DNA from 2 places in the Herbaspirillum sp. NPDC087042 genome. Region 2 is predicted to be linked to the other one. Evidence: predicted binding sites of a transcription regulator. Region 2 holds the regulator's gene; the other holds the start of a gene.

Region 1 (12,051 bases), on a different contig from region 2:
GCTGCCCGCGAGCAGCTGGCGATCTGGGGCGAGCGCAACAACGTCGCGGTGATCGCCCAGGAGTCCGGCGACCCGGCGGCGGTGGCCTTCGACTCGGTCCACTCGGCCCAGGCGCGCGGCACCCATGTGGTGATGATCGATACCGCCGGCCGCCTGCCGACCCAGCTGCACCTGATGGATGAGCTCAAGAAGATCAAGCGCGTCATCGCCAAGGCCATGCCCTCGGCGCCACACGAGGTGCTGCTGGTCATCGATGGCAATACCGGCCAGAATGCGCTGGCCCAGGTCAAGGCCTTCGACGATGCGCTGGGCCTGACCGGTCTTGTGGTGACCAAGCTCGACGGCACCGCCAAGGGCGGCATCCTGGCCGCCATCGCCAAGACCCGCCCGGTGCCGCTGTATTTCATCGGCGTGGGCGAGCAGATCGAGGACTTGCAAGCTTTCAACGCCACCGAATTCGTCGACGCCCTCCTGAGTTGATCCGATGATTGAATTTTCCCGGGTTTCCAAGCAATACGCGCGCGAGGTCTATGCCTTGCGCGACATCTCGCTGTCGGTAAAGAAGGGGGAATTGATCTTCCTGGCCGGGCCTTCCGGCGCCGGCAAGTCCACCCTGCTGAAGATGATCGCGGCCATCGAGCGCCCCACGGCGGGCAAGCTCTCGGTCAATGGCACCGACATCGGCGGCATCAAGGCCTCCGGCCTGCCCTATCTGCGCCGCAACCTGGGCCTGATCTTCCAGCAGCAGAAGCTGCTGCTGGATCGCAACCTGCTGGCCAATGTGATGCTGCCGCTGATCGTCACCGGCGCTTCGCGCGGCGATGCCGAAAAGCGCGCCCGTGCCGCACTGGACAAAGTCGACCTGCTGGACAAGGCCCAGTGCGAGCCACTGGAGCTGTCGGGCGGCGAACAGCAGCGCGTGGCCATTGCGCGCGCCATCGTCAACCGGCCGCAGATCATCCTGGCCGACGAGCCCACCGCCAACCTGGACCGCGCCAATGCCAACAAGGTGCTGGCGGCGCTGAAGTCCTTCCACGGCGTGGGCGTGACCTGCCTGATCTCGACCCACGACGAGCAATACCTCACCGGTGCCGACCGCATCGTCTACCTGGACCGTGGCCGCATCGTCGATGGCTGGCATAACGGCGTGGCCAATCCCGTGGAGGTATCGCCATGAGCTGGATCACGCAGCATCTCAATGCCGCCGGTGACGCCCTGCGCCACCTGCTGCGCTCGCCGGGCAACTTCTTGCTCAACGTGCTGGTGGTCTCGATCGCGCTGGCGCTGCCCTTTGCCGGCCTGTCGGCGCTGGAAAACGTGCGCCCGATCTCGGACCAGATGTCGGTGGAGCCCGAGATCAGCATCTTCATGAAGCCCGACGCCGGCCGCGATGCGGCCCAGGCGGTGGGCAAGACCATTGCCCAGGTGTTGAAGGATGGCAAGACGGTCGGCAAAGTGGAATTCATCCCGCGCGAAAAGGCCTTCGATGCCTTGAAGAGCAAGACCGGCCTGGCCGACGTGCTGGCCACGCTGGGCAGCAATCCCCTGCCGGACAGCTTCGTGCTGCGCCTGCCGGGCTTCGAGAATGCCATGGATGCCGGCCGTGTCGATGACATCGCCCAGCAGCTGAAGAAGCAGCCCGGCGTGGATACGGTGCAGATCGATTCCGAGTGGGTCAAGCGCCTGGCAGCGCTCTTGCGCATCCTGCGGCTGGTGCTGCTGTTCCTGGGCATCACGCTGGGTGCGGTGGTGGTGGCGGTGGTGTTCAATACCATCCGCCTGCAGGTGATGACGCAGCGCGATGAAATCGAGGTCTCGCGCCTCTTTGGCGCCACCAATGCCTTCATCTACCGGCCCTTCTACTACACCGGCGCCCTGCTGGGCATCTGTGCCGGGCTGGTCGCGCTGGGCCTGGTGGTGTTGGCGCAGCAACCGCTCAATACGGCCATCCTGGATTTCGCCCACCTGTACGCCTCCGAATTCCAGCTGGCGCTGCCCAGCCCCGTAGCCATTACACTCTTGCTGGCGGTAAGCGCGCTGCTGGGCCTGTTCGGAGCGATGCTGTCGGTGCGCAGGCAGTTGGCGCGCAAGGCGTGAGCCTGGAAGATCGTCGCTAGCGACACCATGGTCACTGCACGGCCACCGCTTCCCCGGTGGCCGTTTTTGTTTTCGTTGCGGCTCGCACCGGATGGCTTCCGCCAGCTCAGTAGAAGTAGCGCTGCATGATCAATCGCTCCCGGTGCTTGCGCCTGGGCTTGACCTGGCCAGGCCGGTCGGCCGTCTCGATGATGGTGCGACAGGTTCCGGCTGCTCCGCCCAGCCGCCGATAGGTGGCCAGTGCCTGACGGTCCAGCAAGAGCTGGAGGGACCACCAGTGGTCGCTGTTGCGGAGGTAGGTCGAGATGTCCGGATCAATCCAGCCAGCAAACCAGCAGATGTTGCCTGCAAAGCATCGCAGACTGTTGACCGTATGACGTGGCCGGCGGGGGAAATACCCGACGACACCTGTACGGTTGAATTCCGGCGTCACCCAAAGGGCATCGTGGTGTCCGATACGATTGCGTACCTCCCTGATTCTCTTGAGCAAGTCGATGACACGCTGCCTGAACGCAGGGCTTCCGTAGGGAGTGGCCAGCGTATCGGGGGCATGAGGAAAGACCATGGCCAGGATGGCTTCCTGCAAGCCCTCAGGCTGCGACTTGTGGCCCAGCCCGCCAATCAATACCTCCCAGAAACCGAGGGGCAGCGCCGCCACAATGTCATCGGGGGTAAGCACATAGCCATCGGGTTTTCTCCCTCTGATTTTTTGCATGACGACAGCAACATCGTCCTTGGACTTCGGTGATAGCTTGTGCCGTGCCGGCAAGAATGGCGGCGCCGTCGGATGGGCGGCATGCACGGGATTGGCTCGCGGCATCATCCAGTCGAAGGAATCGGCCTTGCCAAAGTATTGCGATACTGCCCGATGGAGAGCGTTGCGCAGCGATACCTCGACGTCGGCGAGCAGCGGGAGCAGCCGGGCGCCGATTGCCTGGTTCCAGGCATAGCAGCCCAGGAGGTCCTTCTCCGAGGTGGTCCGGAAGAATGCCTCGATGGTGGACAATCTGGGAGCCGAAAGATGTCTTGGCATGTGCGGCAAGGGTACCCCGTTGCTGGTGGCGAGTCGGCGGTGCTATACTCGGCGGCATAGAGGCAAGGGTTTTCCGGGAAACTGGTCGTGCCCTTGTAAATTGAGGACAAAGCCCGCTATTGCGGGCTTTGGACTTTCTGGAAAGAAATTTTATCGTTCGGGATAGCCCGCAACAATAAATCCCCCCTGCCGAACGACTCCCTCTCTGGTTTCCCCGACATTCTTCGAGCGATGGGGCCGCAATGCCCCATCAGGAGCAGAACCGCCCGCTGCGGGCCGAGTTGTGCACTGCATAAATTGTTACAAGTTTCTGACCCGCTTTTGACCCGCATCGCAACTTTTGTCGTCCAAAGGCGACTAAGATGGAGGGGAAATAATGCAATGATTGATTCAACAACAATAGATTTACTCTATTGACGCTTCCCGATCATGCTATTAGCACTCCTGGGTGACGAGTGCTAGAATACCTTATCGAATTGCTCCAGTTTTATCTGGGCACTGCAACAAATCGCGCATTGGCGTATGACTGCGCTGGCCGAACCGGCGCCGACGTCCAATCCTTACCGCTTCATACTGCTTCCGGAAGGAACAAGGAGAATCCATGAAAACTGCGTCTGCACAAACTGCACTCATGCCTGCCGAGTCCAATGCACTCGCGCTGGGTTTTTCCGGCAGCCTGGGCAATATCGACGCATATATTTCGGCAGTGAACCGCCTGCCCATGCTGACCCAGGAAGAAGAGGTCAAGCTGGCGCGCGACCTGCGCGAAAAGAATGACCTGGGTGCCGCCCAGAAGATGGTGTTGTCGCACCTGCGCCTGGTGGTGTCGATCGCGCGTGGCTATCTGGGCTACGGCCTGCCGCACGCCGACCTGATCCAGGAAGGCAATATCGGCCTGATGAAGGCAGTCAAGCGTTTCGACCCGGCGCAGAACGTGCGTCTGGTGTCCTACGCCATGCACTGGATCAAGGCCGAGATCCACGAGTACATCCTGAAGAACTGGCGCCTGGTCAAGGTGGCCACCACCAAGGCCCAGCGCAAGCTGTTTTTCAACCTGCGCAGCCACAAGGAAGGCCTGGACGCGATGACGCCGGCCCAGGTCGAGGCCTTGGCCAAGACCCTGGACGTCAAGCGCGAGGAAGTCATCGAGATGGAAACCCGTCTCTCCGGTCGTGACATCGCCCTGGAGTCGCCCACCGATGACGACGACGACAAGTTCGCGCCGATCGCCTACCTGTCCTCGGACAACTCCGAGCCGACCCGCGTGATCGAGGCCAAGCAGTACGACCGCATGCAGTCCGAAGGTCTGGAAGCCGCACTGTCCAAGCTGGATGACCGTTCGCGTCGCATCGTCGAAGCCCGCTGGCTGGCCAACGATGATGGCTCGGGTGCCACCCTGCACGAACTGGCCGACGAGTTCGGCGTCTCGGCCGAGCGTATCCGCCAGATCGAGGCAGTGGCACTGAAGAAGATGAAGACGGCGCTGCAGGCGTACTCCTGATCAGTCCGTCATCGCAGCACCAACAAGAAAGGCGCCCTCGGGCGCCTTTCTTTTTATCCAAACGATTTGTATCGTTTGTATCGTTTAGCCGGATCAGCTCAGCAGCAGCTTGATGTCATGCGCCAGCGTCTGCGGCCCCTGTCCGTGCTTGACGAACAGACGGATGTGGCCCTGCGGGTCGAACACGTAGCTGCCGGCGGTGTGGTCCATCGTGTAGCTGCCCGGCTGCTTGCCCGGCACCTTCTGGTAGAACACCTTGAATTCCTTGGCCACTTTCTCGGTCTGCGGCAGGTCGCCGCGCAAGCCGAGGAAGCGCTTGTCGAAGGCCGGCACGTATTGCGAGAGCACCTCCTGGGTGTCGCGCTCGGGGTCAACAGTCACGAACAGGACCTGCACCTTGTCCGCATCCGGGCCCAGTTCCTTCATCACGTTGGCCATTTCCACCATGGTGGTGGGGCATACGTCCGGGCACTGGGTATAACCGAAGAACATCACCACCACCTTGCCTTTGAAGTCGGCCAGGGTACGTGGCTTGCCGGTATGGTCGGTGAGGGCGAAATCACGGGCGTAGTCCAGGCCGGTGACATCGGTGTTGTTGAATTTCAGTTCAGACTTGGACGGCCCGCAGGCCGCCAGCAGCGTCGCGCAACCGGCCAGCAGCAGCGCCGAGAGGAATCGTTTCATGTCGTGGTTTAGAAACTGCGGAACAGGAAGTAATGGTCCACCAGCAGCACCGCGAACAGGATCGACAGGTAGACGATGGAATAGGCAAAGGCCTTGCGTGCGATCAGGTCGGTGTAGTGGCGATAGATGCGCCACGAGTGCCAGAAGAAGATCGCGCCCAGCACGATGGCCGTGCCCAGATAGATCAGGCCGCTCATGCCGATGGCAAAGGGCAGCATGCTCACCGCCAGCAGGGCGATGGTGTACATCAGGATGTGGAACTTGGTCACATCCATGCCGTGCGTGATGGGCAGCATGGGCAGGCCGGACTTGGCGTAGTCGTCGCGGCGGTACATGGCCAGCGCCCAGAAGTGCGGCGGCGTCCAGATGAAGATGATCATCACCAGCACCCAGGCCTGCATGGGCACATCGTTGGCGATGGCGGCCCAGCCCAGTGCGGGCGGCATGGCGCCGGCCAGGCCACCGATGACGATGTTCTGGGGCGTGGCGGGCTTGAGGATGATGGTGTAGATGATGGCGTAGCCGACGAAGGTGGCGAAGGTCAGCCACATGGTCAGCGGATTGACCAGGGCGTACAGCACCCACATGCCCAGGCCGCCAATGACCCCGGAGAAGATCAGGGTCTGCACCACCGTGATCTCGCCGCGCGCCAGCGGACGGCGGGCGGTACGGGCCATGCGCGAATCGATCTCGCGCTCGACCAGGCAATTGATGGCGAAAGCCGCACCGGCCAGCAGCCAGATACCCAGCGTGCCGAAGACAAGCTTGTGCCAGTCGGGCAGTTCGGGGGAAGACAGGAACATGCCGATCACGGCACAGAACACCGCCAGCTGCGTCACGCGCGGCTTGGTCAGTGCCCAGTACTGGGCGATGCGGTTGGGTTGGGCGGTCAGTGTGGTCATGAAGTGACGGGCTTGGCGGGGACCGGTGGAGCGGCGCTGGCCAAGCCTTGTGGAGCGTAACGGGCCTTGTAGTTTAACATGACCATGAGGATGACCAGCAGCGCGGCGCCGCCGTTATGCACCACGGCAATGGCCAGCGGCCAGTTCAGGTAGATGGTCGCCAGCCCCGTGCAGAGCTGCAAACCCACGATGCTCAAGAGCCAGCGCCCGGTCTTGCGCAGCCCCGGATCGCGCAGCGCGCGCTGTGCCAGCCATACAACATACAAGATCACGACAAAGGCGAAGCTGCGATGCACCCAGTGGATCGCCGTCAGCGCCTGGAACGGCAGGTAGTCGCCATTGGCGGTCATGCCCAGGTGGCGCCAGAGCGTGAAACCGTGTTCGAGATCCATGTCCGGCACCAGCTTGCCATTGCACAGCGGGAAGTCATTGCAGGCCAGCGCGGCATAATTGGTACTGACCCAGCCACCCAACGCGATCTGCAGGGCCAGCAGGATGGCACCCAGCGTGGCCGGCAGCACCAGCGCCCGGCCGGCCGGGGTGACCGGCACATGCTGCTCCTGCCGGGCCGCCAGCCAGGCCAGCATGGCCAGCAGCACCAGGCCCAGCAACAGGTGGGTGGTGACGATGACCGGCTGCAGCTTCAACGTCACGGTCCAGGCGCCGAAGGCCCCCTGCAGGCAGATGAAGCCCAGCAAGGCGGTCGGAAACCAGGGGTGGAACTGCGCATCGGTCTTGCCGGACTTGAGCCAGCGCCGCCACGCCACCACCATCAGCACGATGATCAGCACGCCCACGGCCATGGCGAAATAACGGTGCGTCATCTCGATCCAGGCTTTGCTCCAGGTCACCGGGCCGGTGGGCATGGCCTCCTGCGCGGCGTTGATGTGCTCGTGCGCCAGCAGCGGATTGGAATGGTCGTAGCAGCCCGGCCAGTCGGGACAGCCCAGGCCGGAATCGGTCAGGCGCGTGAAGGCGCCGAACATGATCAGGTCGAAGGTAAAGAACAACGTCACCCACACCAGCTTGCGGTATCGGTTGACCAGCCCCTGCGCGCGCGCCACCAGCAGCAGCGGGATAAGGGAAACCAGCAGGCCGGTCAGGCCCAGTTCTATCAGCGTGATTGCATTCATCGTGGTTCAAACATGGACTGCCGCGCATACGGTGTCGATGGATCCATCAGAAACCATCAACACCATCAAGGGTGATCAAAGGCGATCAACCGATGGACGAGGCGCGCAGCAGCTTGGAAATGTCCTTCTTCATCTTGTTGGGATCGGGATCCTTGGGGAAGCGCATCATCAGGTTGCCCAGCGGGTCGATCAGGTAGATGTGGTCTTCCGCCGAGGTGCCGGCATCGACCGGCAGCCAGGCCTTGAGTCGGGCGGCGTCGGCCCTAAGGATATCGGTTCCGTCGTATTCGCGCAGCAGCATCGTTTCCACCGGCGCGTTATCGGTCACCAGCCAGACCCGTTCGATGCGTTCCATCTCCTTGCCCTGCATCAGCCGCAGCTGGCGCATGGTGAGGAGCTTCTTGCGGCAATCCTCGGCACAGTCGCCGCGATCGACCTGGAGCATGATCCACTTGCCCTTGTAGTCCGCCAGCTTGGCCGGCGCACCGTCGAGGGCGCTGCTGCCCAGTGGCGGGATGGGATACTGGCGCGGATCGATCAGCGCGCCATAGTTGGTGCGGCTCTGCGGCTTGATCACGTAGTAGGTCAGGTAGGAAGCGATCAGCGGTGCGGCACAGACAGCCACCACCGCCAGCATCTTCCAGCGTCCGGCGCGGCGGCGCGCCTCATCGGTCTTGTTGCCTGCTTCAGGTTTTGTCATTACGGCCACGTCGATATCCCGTCACGATGAAAAAGATGATTGCCATGCCGGCCAGTGCATACCACTGCACGGCATAGCCACGATGGCGCTCGCTGCCCAGCGCAGGGGCCGGCCAGTCGCGCAGCAGGCCATCGGCCCTGCCCGCCGTGGCAGCGCCCTGCTCGATCACATAGGACGAGAGCGTCCAGCCGCTGGCCTGCGCCAGTGCGGTCATGTCCAGGTTCTGCAGGATGGCCTGCGGGCGCGGTGCATCGGGCTGGCCCAGCTGCATCACATGGCCGGCGTCGCGACGCAGCACACCCTCCACCTGGGTCAAACCCACCGGCAGGGGAGCCTGTGGCAGCCGCGTGCGATCGACCGCATCGCGCGGCGCCCAGCCACGCGCCACCACCACGGCCTGTGGGCTGCCGACCGGCTTGAACAGGGTCAGCACATGGAAGCCCACGGCGCCATCGTGAGGGCGGTTTTCAAGATAGACCGTCCATGGCGCGATGAATTCTCCGCGCAGCACGATATGACGGAACTCATTGGCATCGCCACTGGCGTCGCCCGGCAGGGCCTCCAATGGCGCCTGCGTGGCACGTGCCTGCATGCTTGCCTGCAGGGCTTCCTTCGCCTGCGCGCGATGGGTCTGCCACTGGCCCAGCGCAACCCCGGCGGCAGCCACCACCAGCGTGGCGCAGAAGGGAACGAGCCTGAAACGGAATCTGGTCGGCATCTATAGGTTTGGCCTTACAATGAACGGAGACGCATCCGGACCTGACGGACTCGCGGTCCAGGACACGACAACAATATCCATCAGGCCGTAGCAGCATACTGCATGCAGGCGGCCGGAGACAGGGATTCTACCCGCATGAAAATCATCGTCGCCATCGCCTTCGTGCTCATCCTCGCCAGCCTGGCCTCGGCACTGCTGTTCCTCATGCGCGACAAGGGCAAGAGCAACCGCACCGTACAGGCGCTGACCCTGCGCGTGGGCTTCTCGGTGGCGCTGTTCCTGTTCATCCTCCTGAGCTACAAGCTGGGCTGGATACAGCCGACCGGCATCCGCTAGACGCGCTTCCCCTTCAGCGCCCAAGAAAAAGCCGCACCGAGGTGCGGCTTTCGTTTGCCCGTTCTGCTGAGGGACTTACAGCCAGTACACCACCACATACAGACCCAGCCACACCACGTCGACGAAGTGCCAGTACCAGGCCGCGCCTTCGAAGGCAAAGTGGTGCGTCGGCGTGAAGTGGCCACGCAGCAGGCGGTAGAGCACCACCGACAGCATGATCGCGCCCATGGTCACATGGAAACCGTGGAAGCCGGTCAGCATGAAGAAGGTCGAGCCATAGATGCCGGAGGTGAGCTTGAGGTTCAGCTCGGTATAGGCATGGATGTATTCATAGGCCTGGAAGCCCATGAAAGTCGCGCCCAGCAGGATGGTCAGGAACAGCCACACCGCCGTCTGGGTACGATGACCGGCGCGCAGGGCATGGTGCGAGATGGTCAGCGTGACGCCGGAGGTCAGCAGCAGCAGCGTGTTGATGGTCGGGATCGGGAAAGGCCCCATGGTGGCGAAGCTCTCCACGGTACCGGCCGGACCGACGCTACCCCACTGGCCGGCGAAGTCGGGCCAGATCACCTTGTGATCCAGGTCGGCCAGCCAGGGCATGGTGATGCTGCGGGCATAGAACAGTGCGCCGAAGAAGGCGCCGAAGAACATCACCTCCGAGAAGATGAACCAGCTCATGCTCCAGCGATAGGACAGGTCGACGCGCTCGCCATACTTCCCCGATTCGGACTCGCCGATGGCATCGCCGAACCAGTAGTACAGCACCACCAGCACCATCAGGATGCCGAAGATGTTGACGTAGGGCGCCCATGACACGCCATTGACCCAGGCCGATGCCCCGGCCATGGTGATGAGCATGGACAGGCCCGCCATCATCGGCCAGCGCGATGGCCCCGGTACGAAATAGTGTGGCGCCTTGGCTTGCTGAGAACTCATGTTCTTCTCCCGGTACGAAATCCGATTGCTGTTTGCTGTTGCCTGGTATTGCCCATGGCCGGTGTCTTCTCCCGACTCACCGGCTTCCAGGTTCGGTCTGCTCAAAAACTAGAAATCAATCCAAATCATTTACGCCTTAGCCGCTCACCGCATTGGCCACCACTACCTTGACGATGGTGACCAGGATCGCCACGAACACCACCGCGCCGATGATGCCGGCGATGATCACGTGCACCGGGTTGAGCCGGGCCGCATCCGATTCGTAATCCCGGCGCTTGCGCACGCCGAAGAAGGACCAGAACACCGCCTTCATCGTCGCCCCGAACGAGGCCTTGCGCTGCGCCGCCTGCTCCAGATCCTCGCTCACGTCCGCTCCCCCGCAGGCCGTCAGCCTGCCGTCTTGTCCTTGCCGTTGATCTCGAAGAAGGTGTAGGACAGCGTGATCGTGGTCACATCCTTGGGCAACTTGGGATCGATGTAGAACACCACCGGCATCTGCTTGGCCTGGTTGGGTCCCAGGGTCTGCTGCGAGAAGCAGAAGCACTCGACCTTCTTGAAGAAGGCCGCCGACTGCTGCGGCGCATAGCTGGGGATGGCCTGGGCATCGACACTGCGCGCCTGGGTGTTGACCACCTCATAGGTGACCTGGGTCATCTCGCCCGGATGCACCTGCAGGCTGGACACGGTAGGACGGAAGCGCCACGGCCCCTGGGCATTGCCATCGAACTCCACGGTCACCGTGCGGGTCTTGTCGACCTGGGTATTGGCCGGCGCTTCCACGGTCGCATCCTTGGGCGTGAGGAAGTTCACCCCGGTCACCTCGCAGATCTTGCGATAGACCGGGATCAGCGCATAGCCGAAGCCGAACATCAGCACCGCCACCACCACCAGCTTGCGCAGCATGACGAAGTTGAGGCCACGCTCCTGCGCAGCTTGGTCCTGGTCCGGGTTCATTTGGCGAACCAGATGCGATTGATGAAGATGCCCACGAAGAAGGCCAGCGCCACCAGCCCCAGCAGCAGGCCGGTACGCAGGTTGTCGGGTTTCTTGCGTTCGCTCATGTGCGCTCCGTTTTTCTCAAGGCCCATGCTGCTCAATGCACCACCGGCGGTTCCTCGAAGGTGTGGAAGGGGGCCGGGCTGGGCACGGTCCATTCCAGGCCTTCGGCGCCATCCCAGGGCTTGGCTTCAGCCTTCTTGCCCCCCTTGATCGAGGGGATCACCACGAAGAAGAGGAAGTAGACCTGGGTCAGCCCGAAGCCGAAGGCACCGATCGAGGCAACCATGTTGAAGTCGGTGAACTGCGCCGGGTAGTCCGCATAGCGACGCGGCATGCCGGCCAGGCCCAGGAAGTGCATCGGGAAGAAGGTCACGTTGAAGGTGATCAGCGACGCCCAGAAGTGGAACTTGCCGCGCCATTCGTTGTACATGAAGCCGGTCCACTTCGGGCCCCAGTAGTAGAAGCCGGCGAAGAGCGCAAACAGCGAGCCGGCCACCAGCACGTAGTGGAAGTGCGCCACCACGTAGTAGGTATCCTGCATCTGGATGTCGATCGGGGTCACCGCCAGGATCAGGCCGGTGAAGCCGCCCATGGTGAACACGAAGATGAAGCCCACCGAGAACAGCATCGGCGTCTCGAAGGTCATGGAACCGCGCCACATGGTGGCGATCCAGTTGAAGATCTTCACGCCGGTCGGCACCGCAATGAGCATGGTGGCGTACATGAAGAACAGCTGCGCCGTCACCGGCATGCCGGTGGTGAACATGTGGTGCGCCCAGACGATGAAGGACAGGATCGCGATCGAGGCGGTCGCATACACCATCGAGGCATAGCCGAACAGCGGCTTGCGGGCGAAGGCCGGGATGATCTGCGAGACGATGCCGAAGGCCGGCAGGATCATGATGTAGACCTCGGGGTGGCCGAAGAACCAGAAGATGTGCTGGTACATCACCGGATCACCGCCACCGGCGGCATTGAAGAAGGAGGTGCCGAAGTGACGGTCGGTCAGCGT
Region 2 (12,051 bases):
AAATGAGAGGGACGTCCACCAAAAAAATTCGCTGCCGGACCTGGAAGGCGCGGCAGCGGATCTCATGGCGGGGCGGCGGGCCGGCTTACTTGAAGCCCAGCACGTCCTGCATGTCGTACAGGCCCGTTGCCTTCCCGGCCAGGAAGCGTGCGGCGCGCAGGCTACCCATGGCGTACGAGACACGGCTGGAGGACTTGTGCGAGATCTCGATGCGCTCGCCGATGCCGGCAAAGAGGACCGTATGGTCACCGATGATATCGCCGCCGCGCACGGTGGCAAAACCGATCGAGGACGGATCGCGCTCACCGGTGACGCCTTCGCGGGCATAGACGGCGACGTCGTCGAGCTTCTTGCCCAGTGCGTCGGCGATCACTTCGCCCATCTTCAGCGCCGTACCGGAGGGCGCATCGACCTTGTGACGGTGGTGCGCCTCGACGATTTCGATATCGTAGCCGTGCGAGAAGTTCTTGGCAGCCAGTTCCAGCAGCTTCAGGGTCACGTTCACGCCCACGCTCATGTTGGGAGCGGCCATGATGGCGGTCTTCGTGGCGAAGCCGGCGATGGCGGCCTTGCCCTCGGCTTCGAAGCCGGTGGTGCCGATGACCACCTTCACGCCATGGGCGGCGCAGTATTCGAGGTGCTTCAGGGTGCCTTCGGGACGGGTGAAGTCGATCAGCACGTCGGCGTTGGCCAGGCCCTTGGCCAGGTCGGACTCGATGACCACACCGGTGGTCTTGCCCAGGAACAGGCCGGCATCGGTGCCGATGGTGGGCGAGCTGGGGGTATCCAGGGCACCGGCGAGCTTGAGGTCGTCGGCGTTGAGGATGGCTTCGATCAGCATGCGGCCCATGCGCCCGGAGGCGCCGGCTACCGCGATATTCAGTGCAGTCATGGGAAACTCGGAATTACTTGGTGGCAGAAGAAGGCGCGACCGGCGAGGCCTGGTGGATCTCGGTATCGCTCAGCTCGGGTTTGGCGCCGACCTTGGCATTGGTGATCAGGGTCAGGTATTCGCTTTCGGTGGGCAGGTTCTCGCCACCCTCGACGCGCTCCAGCAGGTCATCCTTGAAGAAGACCGAGATGTGGCTGGTCATGATCTCGCCACTGCCCTTGGCCAGGCGGAAATCGTAGTCCCAGCGGTTGGTGTGGAACATGTCGGTCAGCAGCGGCGTGCCCAGCACGAAGCGGACCTGGTCGCGGGTCAGGCCCGGACGCAGCTGCGCCACCATTTCCTTGGAGACGAAGTTGCCTTGCTGGATATCGATGCGGTAGGGCTTGAGGAAGCCGAACAGGCTGTTGCTCTTGCCGGATACCTTCACGCCCGACGCGTCTGCCGGAGCAGCCTGACTGGGCTCCTTGGTCGAGGAACAGCCGGCCAGCGACACGGCCAGTGCCGCGAACAGGCCGATTGCGGCGAAGGGATGACGGGACTTCATTCGGGAAAGCATGCGCATAAAGATTTCAACCGGGTTGAGCCATGAGCCTAAAGCACTATATGATAAGCTAGAACTTACTTCTTAAATAGGCATGAGTGCGTTCCGGGCGCAAAAGCATCCTCCACCAGCTTCGCCCGCAGCCTCCCCAGGCGCTTTCCCCAAGGCCGGCGCATGCCTGTTCAAGACCAGTAAAACCCCGGAAACCCACGCGACCATGCCCAACAATCCATCCGAACTCAAGGCCAGCGGCCTGAAGGCCACGCTGCCTCGCCTGAAGATCCTTGAGATCTTCCAGAACACTTCCGTGCGCCACCTGAGCGCCGAAGACGTCTACAAACAGTTGCTCTCCGACAATCTCGACGTGGGCCTGGCCACCGTCTACCGCGTGCTGACCCAGTTCGAGCAGGCCGGCCTGCTCCAGCGCAATCACTTCGAGACCGGCAAGGCCGTCTTCGAGTTGAACGAGGGTTCGCACCACGACCACCTGGTCTGCCTGGATTGCGGCAAGGTCGAGGAATTCTTCGACGCCGAGATCGAGAAGCGCCAGCTCAAGATCGCCCAGGAGCACGGTTTCGAGATCGCCGACCATGCGCTGGCCCTGTATGGTCATTGCAAGAACTGCAAGAAACTGAAGAAGTAAGCGCGCGAAGATTGCCCAGTTTTACGCAGGCAATCCTTTGCAAAGAAAAAGCCACGTGATGTAACAACGTGGCTTTTTTGCATTCCGGCAAGGTGCGATGCGATGGGATCAGTGCTGGCTCAGGGCGCTGGAGAGCAGCTTGGCCGTGATATCGACGATGGGGATGACGCGCTCGTAGGCCATGCGGGTGGGGCCGATCACGCCCAGGGTGCCGACGATGCGGCCGTTGACCTCGTAGGGGGCGGTGACGATGCTCATGTCATCCATGGGCACCAGCTGCGATTCGCCGCCGATGAAGATCTGCACGCCAGTGGCCTTGCTGGAGACATCCAGCAGCTGCAGCAGGCCGGTCTTCTGCTCGAACATGTCGAAGAGCTGGCGCAGCGAATTCATGTTCGAGGACAGGTCGGTCACCGACAGCAGGTTGCGCTCACCGGAGATGACCACGTTGTTGTCGGCCTCTTCGCTCATGGCATCGCTGCCGGCTTCCACCGCCGCCTGCATCAGCACGGTCATGTCGTCGCGCAGCTGGCGCAGCTCGCCCTGCAGGCGCAGCCGCACCTGCTCGAAGGACTGGCCGGCGTAGTGCTGGTTGATGTAATTGGCGGCCTGGGTCAGCTGGCTGGGGGTGTAGTCGACTTCGGTCAGGAGCATGCGGTTCTGCACGTCGCCACCATGGTCGACGATCACCAGCAGGATGCGTTTTTCCGACAGCCGCAGGAACTCGATCTGCTGGAACGCCGATTCGCGCCGGGGCGTCATGACCACGCCGGCAAACTGCGACAGCGAGGACAGCACCTGGGCGGCGTTGGTGATGATCTTCTGCGGCGAGGCATTTTGCAGGCGTGGCTGCAGGCGGCCTTCCAGCGCGCTCTCGTCGATCGCCTCCACGGTCAGCAGGGTGTCGACGAACATGCGGTAGCCGCGTGGTGTCGGTACGCGCCCGGCCGAGGTGTGCGGACTGGCCACGAAGCCCATCTCTTCCAGGTCGGCCATGATGTTGCGGATGGTCGCCGGCGACAGCTCCAGGCCCGACAGTTTCGACAGCGCGCGCGAACCCACCGGCTGGCCGTCGGCGATGTACCGTTCGACCAGGGCCTTGAGGAGTGTGCGGGCGCGATTATCGAGTTGCATGCTGTCTATTCTAGCGGCTTATGCGGCAAAAAGTGACAGCCGCGTGACCGGTCGTCTGATTTGCCCCGGTCATCGGGCCTGTGCCTGCAGCCAGTTGTGCAGTTCGTGCAGGTCGCGGCAGATGGCATCGGCCTCGATCCCCGCGGGCAGGGTGCGTTCGAAACGGTTCATCCAGACCGCCCGCAGGCCGGCCTGGCGGGCGCCCTGGACATCGAGCAGCGGATCGTCGCCGACATAGACGGTCGCGCCCGGTGCCACCTGCAGGGCGGCGCAGGCGGCGTGGAAGATGGCCGGGTCAGGCTTGGCCGTGCCGAAGCGGTGCGCCGCGATGGAGACGCCGAAGTGCTGCGCCAGACCGATGCGCTCCAGGTCGGCAAAGCCATTGGAGACCGAGCCCAGGGTCAGCTTGTCTTTCAGGCGCAGCAGGCCCGGTTCGACGTCATCGAAGAGCGTCACCGTGCTGCGGGCCTCGGAGAACAGCGCCATGGCCGGCTCGACCAGGGCCAGGTCTTCGCCGTGTTCGTGGAAGATCTCGCTCAAGGCGGTATGGCGCAGCTTCCAGAGATCGATGCGCAACGCCGGATCGGACTTGAGCAAGGCCATGCGTCGTTCGCGCAGGCTGGCGATGGTGTGGGCGGCGGTCACGCGCGGGGCGTGCTGGCGCAGCCAGTCGTAGAGCAGGCCTTCGGCGCGTAGCAGCACAGGTTCGATGGCCCAGAGGGTATCGTCGAGGTCGAACAGTACCGCCTCGATGGGTGGCCTGGTCAGCGGATCCAGCCCGGAGGGCAGGGGAGAAGCGGGTGGTTTCATTACAAAGTCATCTCAAATTATGGTCTAATCCGCAGCATGTGGCCCATCAAATTACCCGTTCAGGCAGCCGTACCCAAAACCGTCGCCATTGTCGGCAAGTTCCAGGCCGTCGGCATTGCGCAGATCTTGTCGGACATCGCCGTGTTCCTGGAGTCGCACGGACACACCGTGGTCTTCGAAACGGAGACTGCCGCCAACATCGCGCTGCAAGGGTATGACAGCATGACACCCGAGCAGATCGGCCAGCATGCCGACGTGGCCATCGTCATCGGCGGCGACGGCACCATGCTGGGGATCGCGCGCCAGCTCGCGCCCTACAACGTGCCGCTGATCGGCATCAACCAGGGACGCCTGGGTTTCATCACCGACATCGCGCAAGACCGCATGATACCGGCTCTGGGCGAAATGCTGGAAGGCAAGGTCGAAGCCGAGTCGCGGTCGCTGCTGGAGGCGCGGGTCTATCGCGAGGGTGGCGAGATCTTCCGCGCCCTGGCCCTGAATGACGTGGTGGTGGCGCGCGGCTCCACCTCCGGCATGGTCGAGCTGCGGGTGGAAGTCGATGGCCGCTTCATGTACAACCAGCGCTCCGACGGCCTCATCGTGGCCACGCCCACCGGCTCCACCGCGTATGCGCTGTCGGCCGGCGGCCCTATTCTGCATCCCAGCCTGCATGGCATCGTGATGGTGCCGATCTCGCCGCATTCGCTGTCCAATCGTCCCATCACCTTGTCGGACTCCTGCGAGATCGTCATCCAGGTGGTCTCAGGACGCGAGGTCAGCGCCAACTTCGACATGCAGTCGCTGACCAGCGTGCTGCACGGCGACCGTATCGTGATCCGCCGTTCGGCGCACAAGATCACCTTCCTGCATCCCGAGGGCTGGAGCTATTTCGACACCCTGCGCGAGAAGCTGCACTGGAATGAATATCCTTCGATAGAAGGCCGGCTACAATAAGCGCGGCCGGCGCATGCCGGCCTGCATCAGAACACCGGCCCGTTCGACCAACCCGTTCCGAGACCACCATGCTGCGTACCTTAACGATCCGCGACTTCGTGATTGTCGATGCCATCGAGCTCGAATTTGCCCGCGGTTTTTCTGTCTTCACCGGCGAGACCGGCGCCGGCAAATCCATCCTGATCGATGCCCTGGCGCTGGCCATGGGCGGACGTGGCGATCCCAGCGTGGTGCGCGAGGGCGCGGCCAAGGCCGATGTGAGCGCCGATTTCACTGCCACGCCGGAAGTGATGACCTGGCTGGACGAACACGAATTCACCGGCGAGCACGATGGCGTGCTGCTGCGCCGGGTGATCGACAATGCCGGCCGCAGCAAGGCCTATATCAACGGCAGTGCCGCCACCGCCGCGCAATTGCGCGAAGTCGGCGAGATGCTGGTGGATATCCATGGTCAGCATGCCCATCAATCGCTGATGAAGGCCGACGCCCAGCGTCAACTGCTGGACAGTCAGGCGGGGCTGCTGGAGCCGGCGCGGGAGGTGGCCGCCGCCTACAAGACCTGGCGCGCCCTGGCCCGCCAGCGTGAACAGTTCGAACAGGATGCGCGCAATGTCCTGCTGGAGCGCGAACGCCTGGAATGGCAAGTGGCCGAGTTGCACAAGCTGGCCGTGAAACCCGGCGAATGGGCCGACATCAGCACCGAGCACAGCCGCCTGTCGCATGCGGCCGCGCTCATCGGCGGGGCGCAGGAAGCGCTGGGCGTGATTTCGGAATCGGAGTCGCCCATCCTCTCGCAACTCTCCTCGATCACGCAGAAGCTGACCAAGCTGGTCGATGTCGACACCGCCTTGAAGCCCGTGCTCGATGCGCTAGAACCGGCGCAGATCCAGCTGCAGGAAGCGGTCTATGCCTTGAATGATTACCTGGGTCGGGTCGAACTCGATCCGGCGCGCCTGCAGGAAGTGGAAGAGCGTCTCGAAGCCATCCACTCGACCGCCCGCAAATTCCATGTGCAGCCCGATGAACTGCCCGAGGAATACCGCAAGCTCTCCGAACAATTGAAGCAGCTGGCCGACGCCAGCGACCTCGACGCCCTGCGCGCCCAGGAAGACAAGCTCAAGAACGCCTACCTGGGCCTGGCGCAGAAACTCTCCAAGGCACGCGCCAAGGCTGCCGTGGCGCTGGGCGACGCCGTCACTGCCGCCATGCAGGACCTGTCGATGGCCGGTGGCCGTTTCCAGATCGCGCTCAACGCGGGGGAGCCTGCGGCCTACGGACTGGAGCAGGTCGAGTTCCTGGTGGCCGGCCATGCCGGCGTGGCACCGCGTGCGCTGGCCAAGGTCGCCTCGGGCGGCGAACTGGCGCGCATCTCGCTGGCCATCTCGGTGATCGCCTCGGCCGCCACCAGCATTCCCACGCTGATCTTCGACGAAGTCGACAGCGGTATCGGCGGCGCCGTGGCCGAAGTGGTGGGGCGCCTGTTGAAGCGCCTGGGCCAGGAACGCCAGGTGCTGTGCGTGACCCACTTGCCGCAGGTGGCCAGCCAGGCCAACCAGCATTACCAGGTCAAGAAGCGCAGCGAAGACGGCAAGACCCTCTCCGATATCGACGGCCTGGACGCCAAGGCACGCGTGGAAGAAATCGCCCGCATGCTGGGTGGTCTGGAAATCACCGCCACCACGCGCAAGCATGCGCGTGAATTGCTGGCGTCCTGATCGCCCTGGCAAGAACCTGGAGACCCGATGGCCTTTCGCAAAGAACCTCCCCACACCCATGGCAGCCCGGCATCCACCGCCGTGGTGCTGGTCAACCTTGGTACGCCGGACGCGCCCGATGCGCGCTCCCTGCGGCGCTACCTGAAGCAGTTCCTGTCCGATCCGCGCGTGGTGGAAATCCCGCGCGCGCTGTGGTGGTTCATCCTCAACGGCATCATCCTGCCATTCCGCTCCGGCAAGTCGGCCGAGAAGTACGCCAGCATCTGGACCGAGCAGGGCTCGCCCTTGCGCGTGCATACCGCGCGCCAGGCGGCGGCGCTGGGCGCGCAACTGGCCGCGCGCGGCCATCATCAGCTGCGGGTGGAGTATGCGATGCGCTATGGCGCGCCTTCGGTGGACGATGTGCTGGATCAGCTCAAGGAGCAGGGCTGCACGCGCATTCTGGTCCTGCCGGCTTATCCGCAGTATTCGGGCACCACGACCGCTTCCATCTTCGATGCCGTGTTCGATCACTACCGCGTGGTGCGCAACATCCCGGAGCTGCGCCTGATCCGCAACTATCACGACCAGGACGCCTATATCCAGGCACTGCGCCAGTCGGTGCTCGACCATTGGGAACTGAACGGCCGCCCCGACAAGCTGGTGATGAGTTTCCACGGCGTCCCCAAGCGCACATTGCTGCTGGGCGATCCCTATCACTGCGAGTGCTACAAGACCGCACGCCTGCTGGCCCAATCGCTGGGGCTGGCGGAGGAGCAATACCTGGTCACCTTCCAGTCGCGCTTCGGCAAGGCCGAGTGGCTGCAGCCCTATACTGCACCGACCCTGCAGGAGCTGGGCCGGCAGGGTGTGGGCCGGGTCGACGTGATGTGTCCCGGCTTTACCAGCGATTGCCTGGAAACGCTGGAAGAGATCGCCATGGAAGCCAAGGCCGAGTTCCTGCATGCCGGCGGCAAGCAGTTCCATTTCATCCCCTGCCTGAACGAGTCGCCAGCCTGGATCGCCGGCATGGTCGAGATCGTCGAGCAGCACCTGGCCGGCTGGCCGACCATGAGCAACGCCGCCGCGCGTGAAGACATGGCCCGGCAGTCAGCCATCAGCGCCGAGCGCGCCAGTGCCATGGGCGCATCCCGCTAAAACCGGGCGTGGCGCGTCATCGGCTTGATGTGATTCGCCCGGTGGGCTCGCCATAGGCGGAAAGCCACGAGCAGCCTGCTAGAATAGCGGGTTGCTCGTGGCTTTTTGTTGCTCGTTTGATAACAGTGGCTGGCGAATGGCGGGCGGGGTGGTGCGTCCTGCTCTACGCCTTACAGCGCGTATTCACCGACCAGGTGGGCGTAGCTGATCCAGGCGGTAGCCAGCAGGCTGTAGGCGGCGATGATGATGGTGGCCGCAATCAGTGGCAGTTTCATGATGTCACCTCGTTGGCACGACGAAGCTAGGGGAGAGCGCCGGCGGACAGACTGTCGGCCTCCCTTTCATATTAGGTCGGGCTCGAATTAACTTGAAGCCTGCCTCGGTAATTTCTGTAACTGCCCGTAACAATTTTTGGCTTGAGCGGGCAGGAATAGGCAAAAAGCCCTTGAAAAAGCAGGGATATGCCTTACTTGAGCGGCATCTTGCGTTGGCGGCGCCGCGAAATTGACCGCCGGACGCATATAACTCATTGATTTGTTGGAGGTATTTCAGGAATGCAAGACATGGATAAACAGGAAGCCCAAACCGCCCAGCAAGACGCACCGGTCGATCAGGCCGCCGCCGAGGCAGTGACCGCCGAGCCGACCGTGGCAGACAAGCTGGTCGCCGCTGAAGCCCGTGCCGCCGAGATGCAGGATGCCTTCCTGCGCGCCCGTGCCGAAGGCGAGAACATCCGCCGCCGTGCCCAGGAAGACATCGCCAAGGCCCACAAGTTCGCCATCGAAGGCTTTGCCGAATCCCTGCTGGCCGTCAAGGACAGCCTGGAAATGGCCCTGAAGATCGAAAATGCCTCGCTGGATTCCCTGAAGGAAGGCGTGGACATGACCTTGAAGCAACTCTCCTCGGCCTTCGAGAAGAACAAGCTGCTGGAAGTCAGCCCGCAATCCGGCGAGAAGCTGGACCCGATGAAGCACCAGGCCGTCTCGGCCGTGCCGGCCGAGCAGGACGCCAACACGGTCGTGGCCGTGCTGCAAAAAGGCTACATGATTTCCGACCGTCTGCTGCGCCCGGCGCTGGTGACAGTCGCCCAGGGAAAGTAACGGGACTGGCGCCGGAAGAAGCTAGCAGGAAAAGGCATCATTTTTGCTTCATGAAGTGGTTCCGGCGCTTGAAAGTCCGCTTTTCCTCCACATATTAAAACCATTCAAAACTACTGTAGCCCGGCATCCAGGGCTGAAAGATCGAAGGAAGAATCATGGGAAAAATCATTGGCATTGACCTGGGCACCACCAACTCTTGCGTTTCCGTCATGGAAGGCAACCAGCCCAAGGTGATCGAGAACTCCGAAGGCGCGCGTACCACGCCTTCCATCATTGCCTATCAGGAAGACGGCGAAATCCTCGTCGGCGCACCCGCCAAGCGCCAGGCAGTGACCAACCCGCGCAACACCATCTACGCCTCCAAGCGTCTGATCGGCCGCAAGTTCCAGGAAAAGGAAGTGCAGAAGGACATCAACCTGATGCCCTACGAGATCGTGGCCGCCGACAACGGCGACGCCTGGATCGGCGTGCGCGACAAGAAGCTGGCGCCGCCCCAGATCTCCGCTGAAGTGCTGCGCAAGATGAAGAAGACCGCCGAAGACTACCTGGGCGAAGAAGTCACCGAAGCCGTCATCACGGTGCCGGCCTACTTCAACGACGCCCAGCGCCAGGCCACCAAGGACGCCGGTCGCATCGCCGGCCTGGATGTGAAGCGCATCATCAACGAGCCGACCGCAGCTGCGCTGGCCTTCGGCCTGGACAAGGCTGAAAAGGGTGACCGCAAGATCGCCGTGTATGACCTGGGCGGCGGTACCTTCGACGTCTCCATCATCGAAATCGCTGACGTCGATGGCGAAAAGCAGTTCGAAGTGCTGTCCACCAACGGTGACACCTTCCTGGGCGGCGAAGACTTCGACCAGCGCCTGATCGACTACATCATCGAGGAATTCAAGAAGATCAACGGCCTGGACCTGTCCAAGGACGCCATCGCCCTGCAGCGCATCAAGGCCTCGGCCGAACGCGCCAAGATCGAACTGTCGTCCTCGCAGCAGACCGAGATCAACGAGCCCTACATCGCCATGGCCAATGGCGCGCCGGTCCACCTGAACCTGAAGATCACCCGCGCCAAGCTGGAATCCCTGGTCGAGGAACTGATCTCCAAGACCATCGAACCCTGCCGCACCGCCATCAAGGATGCCGGTGTCAAGGTTTCCGACATCGACGACGTGATCCTGGTCGGCGGCATGACCCGCATGCCCAAGGTCATCGAGAAGGTCAAGGAATTCTTCGGCAAGGATCCGCGCCGTGACGTCAACCCCGACGAAGCCGTGGCGGTCGGTGCTGCGATCCAGGGTTCGGTCCTCTCGGGCGACCGCAAGGACGTGCTGCTGCTGGACGTGACCCCGCTGTCGCTGGGTATCGAGACCATGGGCGGCGTCATGACCAAGATGATCAAGAAGAACACCACCATCCCGACCAAGTTCAGCCAGGTGTTCTCCACTGCCGACGACAACCAGCCGGCCGTGACCATCAAGGTCTATCAGGGCGAGCGTGAAATGGCACAGGGCAACAAGGCCCTGGGCGAGTTCAACCTGGAAGGCATCCCGCCGGCACCGCGCGGCACCCCGCAGATCGAAGTGACCTTCGACATCGACGCCAACGGCATTCTGCACGTGGGCGCCAAGGACAAGGCCACCGGCAAGGAAAACAAGATCACCATCAAGGCCAACTCGGGCCTCAATGAGGAAGAGATCGAAAAGATGGTGCGCGACGCCGAAGCCAACGCCGAGGAAGACAAGCGCCTGAAGGAACTGGCCGAGACCCGCAACCAGGGCGATGCTCTGGTGCACTCGACCAGGAAGGCCCTGGGCGAATACGGCGACAAGCTGGACGCCGGCGAGAAGGAAGCCATCGAAGCCGCTATCAAGGAGCTGGAAGAAGTCCTGAAGGGTGACGACAAGGCCTCCATCGATGCCAAGACCGCGGCCCTGTCGACTGCCGCCCAGAAGCTGGGCGAGAAGATGTACGCCGACCAGCAGGCGCAAGCCGCTGCCGCCGGCGGTGCAGCCGGCGCGGCCGGTGCCGAAGCGGGTGCTGGCGCTGGTGCTGCCGGTCACGCCAAGGACGACAACGTGGTCGACGCCGACTTCAAGGAAGTGAAGTAATCCGGGGCTGGCGCTGACACTGGCGCCAGCACTCGTGCCCGGGTGCGCAGGAGGCTTGCCTTTTGCGCAGCCCGGGCCGATTTTTGAGCAACATCCACCCGGCCTGCAGCATTTTCGGCCAGGCCGGTACGCCGAGTCCGCAGTCAAGAGCTGAACTCGGCTTTTTCACATTGTTGGTTTCCGGTCGCGCAAGGGCGGCCGCAGTGCAGGCCATCGCAGCAGCGACGGAACACAATAACAAGGTGGGTTAGACAACATGGCAAAACGCGATTTTTACGAAGTGCTCGGACTGGCCAAGAACGCCACCGAGGACGAGATCAAGAAGGCTTATCGCAAACTGGCGATGAAGTACCATCCTGACCGCAACCCCGACAGCAAGGGCGCGGAAGACAAGTTCAAGGAGGTCAAGGAAGCCTACGAGATGCTGTCGGACCCGCAGAAGCGCGAGGCCTACGACCGCTACGGCCACGCCGGCGTCGATCCCAACATGGGAGCCGGCGGTGGTGCTGGTGCGGGTGGCTTTGCCGACGCATTCGGCGACATCTTCGGTGACATCTTCGGCGGTGGCGGTGGACGCGGCGGGCGCAATGCCGGCCCGCAGGTCTATCGCGGCGCCGATCTGCGCTACAACCTGGAAATCACCCTGGAGCAAGCCGCCCACGGCTTCGACACCACGATCCGCGTGCCCTCCTGGGACCAGTGCGATACCTGCCACGGCAGCGGCGCCAAGCCCGGTACGTCGCCGGTGACCTGCTCGACCTGCGGTGGCCACGGTCAGGTGCGCATGCAGCAGGGCTTCTTCAGCATCCAGCAGACCTGCCCCAAGTGCCACGGCAGCGGCAAGGTCATTCCGGAACCCTGCACCACCTGCGCGGGCGCCGGTCGCATCAAGCGCAACAAGACGCTGGAAGTGAAGATCCCCGAAGGCATCGACGATGGCATGCGCATCCGTTCCTCGGGCAATGGTGAGCCGGGCGTCAACGGCGGTCCTCCGGGCGACCTGTATGTGGAAATCCACAT

What was found. The regulator HrcA, encoded in region 2, represses chaperone genes, less so after heat shock. The targets are predictions, from matches to a motif close to TTAGCACTCNNNNNNNNNGAGTGCTAA.
Region 1: the regulator HrcA is predicted to act here: its motif matches at 3,566-3,592, upstream of rpoH (RNA polymerase sigma factor RpoH).

Annotation. Positions count from the first base shown of each region.
Region 1 covers NZ_JBIUZW010000013.1:12,019-24,069, forward strand. The annotation lists gene ftsY (signal recognition particle-docking protein FtsY) at 1-480, shown strand, start outside; gene ACIPHN_RS17575 (cell division ATP-binding protein FtsE) at 485-1,177, shown strand; gene ftsX (permease-like cell division protein FtsX) at 1,174-2,097, shown strand; gene ACIPHN_RS17585 (hypothetical protein) at 2,204-3,103, opposite strand; gene rpoH (RNA polymerase sigma factor RpoH) at 3,732-4,631, shown strand; gene ACIPHN_RS17595 (SCO family protein) at 4,725-5,315, opposite strand; gene cyoE (heme o synthase) at 5,324-6,217, opposite strand; gene ACIPHN_RS17605 (heme A synthase) at 6,214-7,350, opposite strand; gene ACIPHN_RS17610 (SCO family protein) at 7,436-8,050, opposite strand; gene ACIPHN_RS17615 (SURF1 family protein) at 8,037-8,768, opposite strand; gene ACIPHN_RS17620 (twin transmembrane helix small protein) at 8,904-9,104, shown strand; gene ACIPHN_RS17625 (cytochrome c oxidase subunit 3) at 9,180-10,040, opposite strand; gene ACIPHN_RS17630 (DUF2970 domain-containing protein) at 10,177-10,353, opposite strand; gene ACIPHN_RS17635 (cytochrome c oxidase assembly protein) at 10,428-10,994, opposite strand; gene ACIPHN_RS17640 (cytochrome oxidase small assembly protein) at 10,991-11,101, opposite strand; gene ctaD (cytochrome c oxidase subunit I) at 11,134-12,051, opposite strand, start outside.
Region 2 covers NZ_JBIUZW010000004.1:30,342-42,392, forward strand. The annotation lists gene dapB (4-hydroxy-tetrahydrodipicolinate reductase) at 86-892, opposite strand; gene ACIPHN_RS07300 (outer membrane protein assembly factor BamE) at 906-1,436, opposite strand; gene fur (ferric iron uptake transcriptional regulator) at 1,651-2,076, shown strand; gene hrcA (heat-inducible transcriptional repressor HrcA) at 2,185-3,210, opposite strand; gene ACIPHN_RS07315 (HAD family hydrolase) at 3,280-4,020, opposite strand; gene ACIPHN_RS07320 (NAD kinase) at 4,057-4,974, shown strand; gene recN (DNA repair protein RecN) at 5,043-6,689, shown strand; gene hemH (ferrochelatase) at 6,717-7,826, shown strand; gene grpE (nucleotide exchange factor GrpE) at 8,381-8,926, shown strand; gene dnaK (molecular chaperone DnaK) at 9,082-11,031, shown strand; gene dnaJ (molecular chaperone DnaJ) at 11,288-12,051, shown strand, end outside.